Regions from separate parts of the Streptomyces sp. NPDC047880 genome, predicted to be linked through region 2. Evidence: riboswitches for the same ligand, from Rfam matches in the RefSeq annotation. Region 2 holds a riboswitch; each other region holds the start of a gene.
The links. Region 2 has a riboswitch for thiamine pyrophosphate ahead of AB0937_RS11795 (thiamine ABC transporter substrate-binding protein). Riboswitches for the same ligand answer to the same signal wherever they lie in the genome.
Positions count from the first base shown of each region.

Region 1: another riboswitch for thiamine pyrophosphate. It lies ahead of thiC (phosphomethylpyrimidine synthase ThiC); the one in region 2 lies ahead of AB0937_RS11795 (thiamine ABC transporter substrate-binding protein).
Region 3: another riboswitch for thiamine pyrophosphate. It lies ahead of thiO (glycine oxidase ThiO); the one in region 2 lies ahead of AB0937_RS11795 (thiamine ABC transporter substrate-binding protein).

Region 1 covers NZ_JBEZOK010000024.1:128,155-132,390, forward strand. Annotated here, with positions in the region: gene thiC (phosphomethylpyrimidine synthase ThiC) at 123-1,925, opposite strand; TPP riboswitch at 1,918-2,107, opposite strand; gene AB0937_RS29880 (YibE/F family protein) at 2,351-3,958, shown strand; gene AB0937_RS29885 (SsgA family sporulation/cell division regulator) at 4,104-4,236, opposite strand, start outside.
Region 2 covers NZ_JBEZOK010000006.1:90,275-94,510, reverse strand. Annotated here, with positions in the region: gene AB0937_RS11810 (hypothetical protein) at 1-59, opposite strand, end outside; gene AB0937_RS11805 (hypothetical protein) at 261-578, shown strand; gene rlmN (23S rRNA (adenine(2503)-C(2))-methyltransferase RlmN) at 703-1,809, shown strand; TPP riboswitch at 1,863-1,969, shown strand; gene AB0937_RS11795 (thiamine ABC transporter substrate-binding protein) at 2,064-3,128, shown strand; gene AB0937_RS11790 (iron ABC transporter permease) at 3,167-4,236, shown strand, end outside.
Region 3 covers NZ_JBEZOK010000002.1:389,397-393,632, forward strand. Annotated here, with positions in the region: gene AB0937_RS05655 (Rv2175c family DNA-binding protein) at 198-563, opposite strand; gene AB0937_RS05660 (FAD-dependent oxidoreductase) at 674-1,915, opposite strand; gene AB0937_RS05665 (hypothetical protein) at 1,948-2,298, opposite strand; TPP riboswitch at 2,351-2,462, shown strand; gene thiO (glycine oxidase ThiO) at 2,460-3,644, shown strand; gene thiS (sulfur carrier protein ThiS) at 3,641-3,841, shown strand; gene AB0937_RS05680 (thiazole synthase) at 3,844-4,236, shown strand, end outside.

The sequences.
Region 1 (4,236 bases), on a different contig from region 2:
GCGCTGCACATGCGGCCAGTGGTACATGGGTGTCAGCGCGGGCCGGAACCAAGCTGCGGTCCGGCCCGTCGCTTCGCAGTAGTCGTACTTCCCGCGAGTCGTTGACTCCCGGCGCTTCAGGCTCAGTCGGCGATCGGCAGGTACACCCGGTTACCCGCCTCGGCGAACTCCTTCGACTTCTGGAGCATCCCCTCAGCGATCTCCTCGGACGAGGCTCCCTCAGCCGCCACACCACCGAACCGCTCTGTGATGCTTTGGCTAATCTTCATGCTGCAGAACTTGGGACCGCACATCGAGCAGAAGTGAGCCGTCTTGGCCGGCTCTGCGGGCAGGGTCTCGTCGTGGAACTCCCGTGCCGTGTCCGGGTCGAGGGCCAGGTTGAACTGGTCCTCCCACCGGAACTCGAAACGGGCGTCGGACAACGCGTCGTCCCACTCCTGCGCACCGGGGTGCCCCTTGGCGAGGTCCGCCGCGTGAGCGGCGATCTTGTAGGTGATGACGCCGGTCTTGACGTCGTCGCGGTTCGGCAGGCCCAGGTGCTCCTTGGGCGTGACGTAGCACAGCATCGCCGTGCCCCACCAGGCGATCATCGCGGCGCCGATGCCGGAGGTGATGTGGTCGTACGCCGGTGCGACGTCCGTGGTCAGCGGGCCGAGCGTATAGAACGGAGCTTCATCGCAGATCTCCTGCTGAAGGTCGATGTTCTCCTTGATCTTGTGCATCGGGACGTGGCCCGGGCCCTCGATCATGGTCTGAACGTTGAAACGCTTCGCGATCCGGTTGAGTTCCCCGAGCGTGCGCAGCTCCGCGAACTGCGCCTCGTCGTTGGCGTCCGCGATCGAGCCGGGCCTGAGGCCGTCCCCCAGCGAGTACGTGACGTCGTAGGCGGCGAGGATCTCGCACAGCTCCTCGAAGTTCTCGTACAGGAACGACTCCTTGTGGTGCGCGAGGCACCAGGCGGCCATGATCGAGCCGCCGCGGGAGACGATGCCGGTCTTGCGGTTCGCCGTCAGCGGCACGTGCGGAAGGCGCACCCCCGCGTGGACCGTCATGTAGTCCACGCCCTGTTCGGCCTGCTCGATGACCGTGTCCTTGTAGATCTCCCAGGTCAGCTCCTCGGCCCGGCCGTCGACCTTCTCCAGCGCCTGGTAGAGCGGCACGGTGCCGATGGGCACGGGGGAGTTGCGCAGCACCCATTCACGCGTGGTGTGGATGTTGCGGCCCGTGGACAGGTCCATGACCGTGTCGGCGCCCCATCGGGTCGCCCAGGTCATCTTCTCGACCTCCTCCTCGATGGAGGACGTCACCGCCGAGTTGCCGATGTTGGCGTTGACCTTCACCAGGAACCGCTTGCCGATGATCATCGGCTCGATCTCCGGGTGATTGACGTTGGCCGGCAGCACGGCCCGGCCTGCGGCGATCTCGTCGCGAACCACCTCGGGCGAGACGTTCTCCCGGATGGCCACGTACTCCATCTCGGGTGTGATCTCGCCGCGTCGGGCGTACGCGAGCTGGGTGACCGCCTGGCCGTTCCTGCCGCGTCGCGGCTGGCGGGGCCGGCCGGGGAAGACCGCGTCCAGGTTGCGGAGACCGCCACGGGGCGAGGTGTGCTTGATGCCGTCGTCCTCGGGACGGACGGGGCGGCCCGCGTACTCCTCGGTGTCGCCGCGGGCGATGATCCAGTTTTCGCGCAGCGGCGACAGGCCCCTGCGGACGTCGGTGTCGACGAGTGGATCGGTGTAAGGGCCCGACGTGTCGTACAGCGTGACCGACTGGCCGTTGGTGAGGTGCACCTGACGAACCGGCACGCGCAGGTCGGGGCGGGTGCCCTCGATGTACGCCTTGTGCCAGCCGATGGACTTCCCGGCCTCCTCGGACGTCTCGTCCTGAACGGAGGCAGGCGTGCGTGCGTCCTTGTTGGTCATGAGACCTACTCCCTACGCCGGCATTACCCGGTAACAGGTTCGGCGGTCGACGCAGCCGTTTCCGTCCGGCGATGTTTCGTGTGAAACATCACTCGACTCCGACGATGTTTCATGTGAAACATCGCTGGGACGGAGGTCAGCGCCCTCTCAGCCCGGTGCTCCGAGCTCCCGCGTGTACAAAAGGTGCCCCCACGCTAGCGGCAATTCTGGCGCGGTGAACAGAGGGCCCCCCTCGTTCTTGCGATGATCGGGCGGTGACCACGACGCAGCGTCCCTCCTACCCATCGCCCGAGCCGCCCCGCGGATCCGGCGCCGGAAACGGCCATGGCCGTGGTGACGGCGCTGGTGAGGGCCATGATTTCGCCGCCGGCGCCGGACAGGGACCGGCCGGGCCACAGCGGCCGGGCAGACCACAGGGGCCGGGCATGACGCAGGACCCGGTCAGGGGTCGAGGGACGGGCAGGCCGCAGGCCCCGGCCCCGAGGCGGGGCCCCGAGTTCGAGTACGGGCAGGACGCGGGCTTCGGTTCCCCGAACAGCGGTGAGTACGGGCAAGGAGCCGGTCACGGCCCCGCCGCCGGGCACGGCCCGGGACCCTCCGGAGGCGGCGGTCACGGCCACGTCGGTGGCGGTGGACAGGGCCACGGGCACGGTCACGGCGGAGACGGTGGAGACGGCGGACAGGGCCACGGTCACGGCGGAGACGGCAGCCACGGGCACGGTCCCGGTGCGGGTGGCGGGCACGGGCACTCCCACAGTCACGGCCCGGCCACGCCGGTATCCCTGCATCTGCGCAAGGTCATCGCGGCGATCCTGATCCCGTTCGCTGCCGCCGTGCTGGTGGGTCTCGCCGTGCTGTGGCCGGGCGGCGCCCCGGCGCACGAACGCACCGGCGTCGGCTTCGACCGGCAGACGCAGGACGCCACCGTCACCAAGGTGGTCGAGGTGAGCTGCAAGGAAGCCGGCGCTTCGGGCGTTCCGCCCACCGGCGACACCTCCACCGCCGAGGGCTCCTCGGCGGTGCAGCAGGAGAAGGGCACCTGCAAGCGGGCGACGATCCGGGTCGACGGCGGCGACGACAAGGGCCGTACGTTCACCGAGATCGTCCAGCCGGACCAGTCCCGCCAGCTGCACGAGGGCCAGGAGGTCGTGGTCGCCTACGAGCCCTCGGCCCCGAAGGACCTGCAGTACTCGGTCACCGACATCAACCGCCGTCTGCCGTTGACCGTGCTCGCGGGCATCTTCGCCATCGCCGTGGTGGTCGTCGGGCGGATGCGGGGCGTCATGGCACTGGTCGCGCTGGCCATCAGCTTCATGGTGCTGAACTTCTTCATCCTGCCCGCGATCCTTCAGGGCTCCAACCCGCTGGTCGTGGCGGTGGTCGGCGCGAGCGCCATCATGCTCATCGCGCTGTACCTGTGTCACGGCCTGTCCGCCCGGACGTCAGTGGCGGTGCTCGGCACGCTCATCTCACTGCTGCTGATCGGCATCCTCGGCTCGGTGTTCATCGACTGGGCGGCCCTGACCGGCAATACCGACGACAACACCGGGCTGATCCACGGCCTCTACCCGACGATCGACATGAGCGGCCTGCTGCTGGCCGGCGTCATCATCGGCTCGCTCGGCGTGCTCGACGACGTCACGGTCACGCAGACCTCGGCGGTCTGGGAGCTGCACGAGGCCAACCCGTCGATGGGCTGGCGAGGGCTCTACCGCGCGGGCATCCGGATCGGCCGCGACCACATCGCCTCGGTCGTCAACACACTCGTCCTCGCCTACGCGGGTGCCGCACTGCCCCTGCTGCTGCTGTTCTCCATCGCGCAGTCCAGTGTGGGGACGGTCGCCAACAGCGAGCTGGTCGCGGAGGAGATCGTGCGTACGCTGGTCGGTTCGATCGGCCTGGTGGCCTCGGTGCCGGTCACCACCGCCCTGGCGGCGCTGGTGGTCTCGGCCGACCGTCCCGGCGCGGAGCCCGCCCCGGAGACCGCCGCGGTCCCGGCACGCGGAGGGAGGGGCCGGCGCCGCAAGCGCTGACGCCCGCGAGTTCAGGACGCCCCGCCACGCGGCGGAAAGCCGAACCGAGGAAGGCCGAACCGAGGGCGATCGCAGGAAGAAGCGTTCCTGCTCAGCTCGGCGGCACCCGGTGAAGCGTTACTCCACCGTGCCGCCGGTCCATGTCTCAGCCGGCGCCCTGCTCGGCGAGGATGCGGTCCAGGGCCTCGTCGAGGTGCGCGTCGAAGTCGGCGAGCGAGCCCTCCTGGCCCAGCGGCACCAGCTTGTCCGTACGGTCGAGGAAAGCGACGAGCGGTGCC
Region 2 (4,236 bases):
ACGCAGACGCAGCCGCCGATGACGAGCAGGACGACGACGGACAATATGAGCACGAGCATGCTCGACCCCCGCTTCTTGTGATGGTCCGGCCCGTCCTGTCAGGCGGACTCCCCAGGACCACGGCCGCGCAGCCACGCTCGCAGGAGCGGCCGGCGCGTCATCCGACGTCCCCTGGGACGGGTGGCCGGTAAGCCTACGCCAGCCGCACCTCAGGACACTTGCCCGCATCCTCTGGGCGCTTGCTTCGTCATGATCTGACGATGGACGAGTACGGGTGGGCCGAAAGCCCTGGAATGCCGGCCGCGGAGGCTGTGCGGGCGGGCTGGGTGGCGACCGTCGCGGCCGTGCCTGTAGGGGCCCGGCTCACCGGAGTGGCCATCGGGCGCCGGCCTTTCGGTGTTTTCGTGCGGATGGAAGGCGTGCCGGACGCCATAGCGCTGGCGGAGATCACGCGCATGCCGCTGGGCATGGAACTTCCGGCCCTCGGGGCCTTGGTCAGCGGTGAGGTCTACTGGCACGACGACCGCAACCACCAGGTCAGGGTCCGGCTGGACGAGTGGCAGGGAGCAGACGGGTGATCGAACGGGGCCGTCCCCGAGTCGTCCGAGGCCGACCAGCGGCGACGGGTGCCAACCACCGGTGACCGCCCCCACCCCACTCCGGCCCTGGCCTCCGCAGTTGATCTGCGACACTGGTACGGCCATGCCTAAGCCCGGAGAACTTACTTTCGTCGCCCCCCGCGGAGCCAAGAAGCCGCCGCGGCATCTTGCCGATCTCACTCCTGCCGAGCGCAAGGAGGCCGTCGCGGCCGTCGGGGAGAAGCCGTTTCGTGCCAAGCAGCTCTCGCAGCACTACTTCGCGCGGTACGCGCACGATCCGGAGCAGTGGACGGACATTCCGGCCGGTGCCCGGGGCAAGCTCAGAGAAGCGCTGCTGCCCGAGCTGATGACCGTCGTGCGGCATCTGTCGACCGACCAGGGCACCACCCGCAAGACGCTGTGGCGGCTGTTCGACGGGACGCTCGTCGAGTCCGTGCTGATGCGCTACCCGGACCGGGTGACCATGTGCATCAGCTCGCAGGCCGGCTGCGGGATGAACTGCCCGTTCTGTGCGACCGGGCAGGCCGGACTGGACCGGAATCTGTCCACCGCCGAGATCGTGCACCAGATCGTCGACGGCATGCGGGCCCTGCGGGACGGGGAGGTCCCCGGCGGACCTGCCCGGCTCAGCAACATCGTCTTCATGGGCATGGGCGAGCCCCTCGCGAACTACAACCGGGTCATCGGCTCCATCCGGCGGCTCACCGACCCCGAGCCCGACGGCCTCGGCCTGTCCCAGCGGGGCATCACCGTCTCGACGGTCGGCCTCGTCCCGGCCATCCACCGATTCGCCGACGAGGGCTTCAAGTGCCGGCTGGCGATCTCCCTGCACGCCCCCGACGACGAGCTGCGCGACACCCTCGTACCGGTGAACACCCGGTGGAAGGTGCGCGAGGTGCTGGACGCCGGGTTCGAGTACAGCGCCAAGTCCGGGCGCCGGCTGTCCATCGAGTACGCGCTGATCCGGGACATCAACGACCAGGCCTGGCGCGGTGACCGGCTCGGGCGGCTGCTCAAGGGCAAGCCCGTGCACGTCAACCTCATCCCGCTGAACCCGACGCCCGGGTCGAAGTGGACCGCCTCGCGGCCCGAGGACGAGAAGGCGTTCGTGGAGGCCATCGCCGCCCATGGTGTGCCGGTGACGATCCGGGACACCCGTGGTCAGGAGATCGACGGGGCGTGTGGCCAGCTCGCCGCCACCGAACGGTAGTCTGACTGTCGTCAGTACAGCTTCACAACCAGCACCTTCACATCCACACCTGCATATTCCGACAGGGGAGCGCCACAGCGCTGAGAGTGCGGCACACGGCCGCAGACCCTCCGAACCTGGCCCAGGTCATTCTGGGTAGGGAGATCGGTCACCACTCGAGCTGTTGCGCCCTGCCCGGGACCCGGAGTCCCGGGCAGGGCCGCGTCTTCTCCTGGTCCTCCAGGAGGAATCCAGTGAGCAACAACAAGAAGCGGATGACGGCGGCGGTCGTCGGGCTCGGCCTGGTCGGCACGCTCGCCGCCTGCGGGTCGTCCGACGGCGGTCAGGGGTCCGGGGACCCCAAGACCGTGACCCTCGTCAGCCACGACTCGTGGGCCGCGTCCGAGGACGTCATCGCGGCCTTCGAGAAGCAGTCCGGCTACAAGGTGAACGTCCTGAAGGACGGCGACGCCGGCCAGGCCGTGAACAAGGCCATCCTGACCAAGGACAACCCGCAGGGCGACGTCTTCTTCGGCGTCGACAACACCCTGCTGTCCCGCGCCCTCGACAACGGCCTGTTCCAGTCGTACGAGGCGAAGGGCTCCGAGCGGGTCGAGGCCGAGTACCGGGTCGACCAGGACAAGCACCGGGTCACGCCCATCGACACCGGCGACATCTGCGTCAACTACGACAAGAAGTACTTCGCCGATCACAAGCTCGAGCCGCCTCGGAGCTTCGACGATCTCGTCAAGCCGCAGTACAAGAACCTGCTCGTCACCGAGAACGCCTCCGCCTCCTCGCCCGGGCTCGGCTTCCTGCTCGGCACCGCCGCCGAGTACGGCGACGGGGGCTGGGAGGGCTACTGGAAGAAGCTCAAGGCCAACGGCGTGAAGGTCGTCGACGGCTGGGAGCAGGCCTACAACCAGGAGTTCTCCGGTTCGTCCAGTGGCCGGAAGGCCAAGGGGGACCGGCCGCTCGTCGTGTCGTACGCCTCCTCGCCGCCCGCCGAGGTCGTCTACGCCGAACCGAAGCCGAGCACGGCCCCGACCGGCGTCGCCGAGGGCACCTGCTTCCGGCAGGTCGAGTACGCGGGGCTGCTCGCCAACGCCAAGAACTCCAAGGGCGGCAAGGCCTTCCTCGACTTCCTCGTCAGCAGGAAGTTCCAGGAGGACATGCCGCTCAACATGTTCGTGTACCCGGTGACCGAGGGCGCCCAGGTTCCGCCGGAGTTCGTGAAGTACGGGCCGCAGGCGAAGGACCCCGAGACCATGGACCCGGCGAAGATCGCCGACCACCGCGACCAGTGGGTCAAGTCGTGGACCTCACTCGTACTGAAGTAGCCCGCAGGAGGCGCGGGAGCGCGGCGCGGCTCGGTCTGCTGGCCCTGCCCGTCGTGTTCTTCGCCGTCTTCTTCGCCTACCCCGTCGCCGCGATCGTCGCGCGCGGTCTGAAGGCCGACGGGGTCTGGCACCTCGGGCGGATCGGGGAGGTACTGGGGCAGTCCGACGTCCGGCACGTCCTGTGGTTCACCACCTGGCAGGCGCTGGTCTCCACCGCGCTCACCCTGCTCGTCGCGCTCCCCGGCGCCTACGTCTTCGCACGGTTCGACTTCCCCGGCAAACAGGTCCTGCGGGCGGTCGTGACCGTCCCGTTCGTGCTGCCGACGGTCGTCGTCGGTACGGCGTTCCTGGCTCTCGTCGGGCGGGGTGGGCTGCTCGACGAGCTGTGGGGCGTACGGCTGGACACCACCGTGTGGGCGATCCTGCTCGCGCACGTCTTCTTCAACTACGCGGTCGTCGTCAGGACCGTCGGCGGGCTCTGGGCGCAGCTCGACCCGCGGCAGGAGGAGGCCGCGCGGATGCTCGGGGCGTCCCCGCTGCGGGCCTGGCGGCGGGTCACGCTGCCCGCCCTCGCCCCGGCCGTGGCCGCCGCCGCGCTCATGGTCTTCCTGTTCACCTTCACCTCCTTCGGTGTCGTGCAGATCCTCGGCGGGCCCACCTTCTCCACCCTGGAGGTGGAGATCTACCGGCAGACGTCGGAGATCTTCGACCTGTCCACGGCGGCCGTGCTGACGCTCATCCAGTTCGTCGCGGTGGGCGCGATCCTCGCCGTGCACGCCTGGACCGTGCGGCGGCGGGAGACCGCGCTGCGGCTGGTGGACGCGTCCGTGACCGCGCGCCGGCCGCGCGGCGCGGGGCAGTGGGCGCTGCTCGGCGGGGTGCTCGTCACCGTCGCCCTGCTGCTCGTGCTGCCCCTGGCCGTGCTGGTGCAGCGGTCCCTGGACGCCTCGGACTTCGGTTACTACCGGGCACTGACCAGGCAGGACGGGGGAGTGTTCCTGGTCCCGCCGATCGAGGCGATCGGCAACTCCCTGTCGTACGCCGTCGCCGCCACGCTCATCGCCGTGCTGATCGGCGGGCTCGCCGCGGCCGCGCTGACCCGCCGGGA
Region 3 (4,236 bases), on a different contig from region 2:
ACCGCCCTGCACGGATCCGCCGCTCGGCCGGAAGGGTCCGCAGCCCGGCCGCGGGTCACCGCCCCGGAGGTCCGGAGCCCGCACGGGCACGAGGCGCCCCCGGGCCGTGGCCCCACGGGCCACGGCCCCACGTCGGGCGGTTGTTCAGGTCCGGCCCCGCGCGTGCGGAGCCGGACGGTTGTCCGGTCGCGGCCGGGTCAGACCGCGAGCGCCTGGGCGCGGCGCTTCACCTCCGTGCCGCGATTCTCGCTGAGCGCCTGCGCGGGGGTGCCAGGCAGGCTGGGGTCCGGTGTGAAGAGCCACTCCAGCATCTCTTCGTCCGTGAAGCCGTCGTCCCGCAGCAGCGTCAGGGTCCCGGACAGGCCCTTGACGACCTTGTCCCCGTCGATGAAGTCGGCGGGGACGTGCAGTGCGCGGTTCTCACCTCGGCGTACGGCGATGAGCTGGCCGTCCTTGACCAGCTGCCGCACACGCGTCACCTCGACGCCGAGCTGTTCGGCGATGTCGGGGAGGGTGAGCCAGGCGGGGACGAGAGCATCGATCTTTGCGTCAATCTCGGTCACGGAAACCAGCCTGCCATTTGCCACTGACAGTCGGAAGCCGGGCGGTCCACCTGGGCGGACGCGCCGGTCCCCGCGGCACCGCACCGCGGCCCTCCCCCGGGCGGGGCCGCCTACGCCGCCGCCGCCTTCATGGGCCTGGCCGGATCCGCCAGCAGCACCGGATTCATCGGGGTGCCCGACTCGATCAGACGGCGGCCCTGCGCCAGGTCCCGGGGCCGGCCCACCGCCAGCAGCGCGACCAGCCGCTCGCCCCGCAGCCAGCAGACCGTCCAGGCCGGACCGGAGGGGTCACCTCGCCACAGGGTCGTGTCCGCGGCCGCGTGGTGCCCCGCGTACTGGACGAACCGCCCGAACTGCTCGGACCAGAAGTACGGCACCGGGTCGTACACCGCCGACGGCTCCCCGGTGGCCCCGCCGACGATGTTCACGGCGACCGTGCGCGGCCCCTGGAGCGCGTTGTCCCAGTGGTGGATCAGCAGGCGCTCGCCGTAGCGCCCGGAGGGGAAGGAGGCGCAGTCGCCGACCGCGTACACGTCCGGCACGGCCGTGCGCAGGTGCTCGTCGGCCACGATCTCGCCGTGGGTGCCCAGCGCGATCCCGGAGCCGGCCAGCCAGGCCGTCGCGGGGCGGGCGCCGATGCCGACGACGACCGCGCCCGCGGGCAGCCGCGAGCCGTCGTCGAGGACGACGACACCGGGCTCGGCGCGCTCCACGCGCGCGTGCGTCCGCAGGACCGCGCCCGCGTCGGCGTACCAGCCGGCCATGGGGGCGGCGACCTCGGCGGGCAGCGCCCCGGCGAGCGGGCGTTCCGCGGCTTCCACCACGGTCACCGCGCAACCCGCCTCGCGGGCGGCCGTGGCGAACTCCGCACCGATCCAGCCCGCGCCGACGACCACGATGTCGTGCCGGCGGGCCAGCACGGGCCGCAGCCGCTCGGCGTCGTCCAGGGTGCGCAGCAGATGCACGCCCGGCACGCCCTCGGTGCCGGCCAGCCGGACGGGTTCCGCGCCCGTCGCGACGACCAGGACGTCGTACGGCACGGGCCCGTCCTCGGTGTCCAGCTCGTGGTCGGCGGGGCGCAGGCCCAGCACTTCGCAGCCGAGCCGCAGTTCGATGCCGAGGGCTTCGAAGTCGACGTCGAAGGCGGAGCCCTCGGACTTGCCGAGCAGGACGGCCTTGGACAACGGGGGCCGGTCGTAGGGCTGGTGGGGCTCGGCGCCGATCAGGATCACGTCACCGGTGAAGCCCCGTTCGCGCAGCGCGACGGCGGTCTGCACCCCGGCCATGCCCGCACCCGCCACGACGACGCGCCGCGGCGCGGACGACCCTGGATCCTGCGTCTGCTCGCTCACCTGATCACCATAGACACCTGACGTTCTGTCAGTCAGTGCTCATGCGCCGTGACCTGCTCCACAACGCTCGTGCCGTTGCCCCGCTGGGACTCCCATTCCCAGGTCTCCTCCAGCCGCACCCGCCCGTCGGGCAGCTCCACGACCGAGGAGACGCAGTGCCCGGAGGACGTGGTGCCGTCCTGCTTGAGCTGGACGTAGCGGAAGTCCAGCCGGTCACCTTTGCGGGTACCCACGAGGTGCCCGCGTACGACGTCGCCGCCGGTGTACTCGGCCCAGATCTCGCCCTGCCGCTCGTGGTAGGTGAACCGGGTGCGGGTGCCCACCTGGCCCGGGGCCTGGTCGGCGACCCGGGCGAGGACGAGACCGTCGAGGGATCGGGCCATGGGACGAGGCTCCCTTACTGCGGGACGGGGCATCGGGCTAGGGTGGCCAACGTAAAGCACTCGCGGGAGCCCGGACGCACCGGGCTGAGAGGGAGGCTGGCGGCCTCCGACCGTACGAACCTGATCCGGGTCATGCCGGCGAAGGGAGGGGCTGGACGCCCATGTCGCCTACGGCCACATCCACGTCCGTGTCGTCAGACGTCCTGGTCATCGGGGGCGGGATCATCGGCCTGGTCACGGCCTGGCGGGCCGCGCAACGCGGGTTCGCCACGGCCGTCGTGGACCCCGAGCCGGGCGGCGGAGCCGCACAGGTGGCCGCCGGGATGCTGGCCGCCGTCACGGAACTGCACTACGGCGAGCAGACCCTGCTCGGCCTGAACCTCGCCTCCGCCCGGCGCTACCCGGACTTCGCCGCCGAGCTCACCGAGCTGACCGGCCGGGACCTCGGCTACCGCCGCTGCGGCACGCTCGCCGTGGCGCTGGACGCCGACGACCGGGCCCACCTGCGCGAACTGCACGCCCTGCAGCAGCAGTCGGGGCTTCAGTCGCAGTGGCTGTCGGGGCGCGAGTGCCGGCGCCTGGAGCCGATGCTCGCGCCAGGGGTGCGCGGGGGGCTGCGGGTCGACGGCGATCACCAGATCGACCCCCGGCGGCTGGCCGGGGCGCTGGTCGCCGCGTGCGAGCGGACGGGCGTGGTCTTCCACCGGACGTGGGCGGAGCGGCTCGCCGTCGTCCGGGACCGGGCCGCGGGCGCCGTCCTGGCCGACGGAACGGAGGCGACGGCCGGGCAGGTGGTGCTCGCCGGGGGCAGCCTCAGCGGGCGGCTCGCGGGCGTCCCGCAGGACGTGCTGCCTCCCGTGCGGCCGGTGAAGGGGCAGGTCCTGCGGCTGACCATGCCGCAGCGGCACCAGCCGTTCCTGAGCCGGACCGTGCGCGCGGTCGTGCGCGGCAGCCACGTCTACCTGGTGCCGCGCGCGAGCGGCGAGCTCGTCGTCGGGGCCACCAGCGAGGAGCTGGGCTGGGACACCACCGTGACCGCGGGCGGCGTGTACGAGCTGCTGCGGGACGCGCACGAGCTGGTCCCGGGCATCACCGAGCTGCCGCTCACCGAGACCCGGGCCGGCCTTCGGCCCGGGTCCCCCGACAACGCGCCCCTGCTCGGCCCGACCGGTCTGGAGGGCCTGCTGCTGGCGACCGGGCACTACCGCAACGGCGTCCTGCTCACACCCGTGACCGGCGACGCCCTGGCCCACGTCCTGGCGACGGGCGAACTCCCCGAGGAGGCCCGCCCCTTCACCCCGGAGCGCTTCAGTCCCGCGACCGCACTCTCGGAGCAGCCCGCATGAACATCTCCGTCAACGGGGAGCCCCGGGACGTCCGGCCCGGCACGGCTCTCGACACCGTCGTGAGGTCGCTCACCGCCTCGCCCTCGGGCGTGGCCGCCGCCCTCAACGAAACGGTCGTCCCGCGCACCCAGTGGCCCTCCACGCCCCTTTCCGAGGGAGACCGCGTGGAAGTCCTCACCGCCGTCCAAGGAGGCTGACCATGGCCGACGATCCGTTCGTCCTCGGTGGTACGTCCTTCACGTCCCGTCTGATCATGGGCACCGGCGGGGCGCCCAGCCTCGATGTGCTGGAGCGGTCGCTGGCCGCGTCCGGGACCGAGCTGACGACGGTCGCGATGCGCCGGGTGAACGCCTCGGTGCACGGCTCGGTGCTGTCCGTCCTGGACAAGCTCGGCATCCGGGTGCTGCCCAACACGGCGGGCTGCTTCACCGCCGGCGAGGCCGTCCTCACGGCCCGCCTCGCGCGCGAGGCCCTCGGCACCGGCCTCGTCAAACTGGAGGTCATCGCCGACGAGCGCACGCTGCTGCCGGACCCGATCGAGACGCTGGAGGCGGCCGAGACCCTCGTCGACGACGGGTTCACGGTGCTGCCG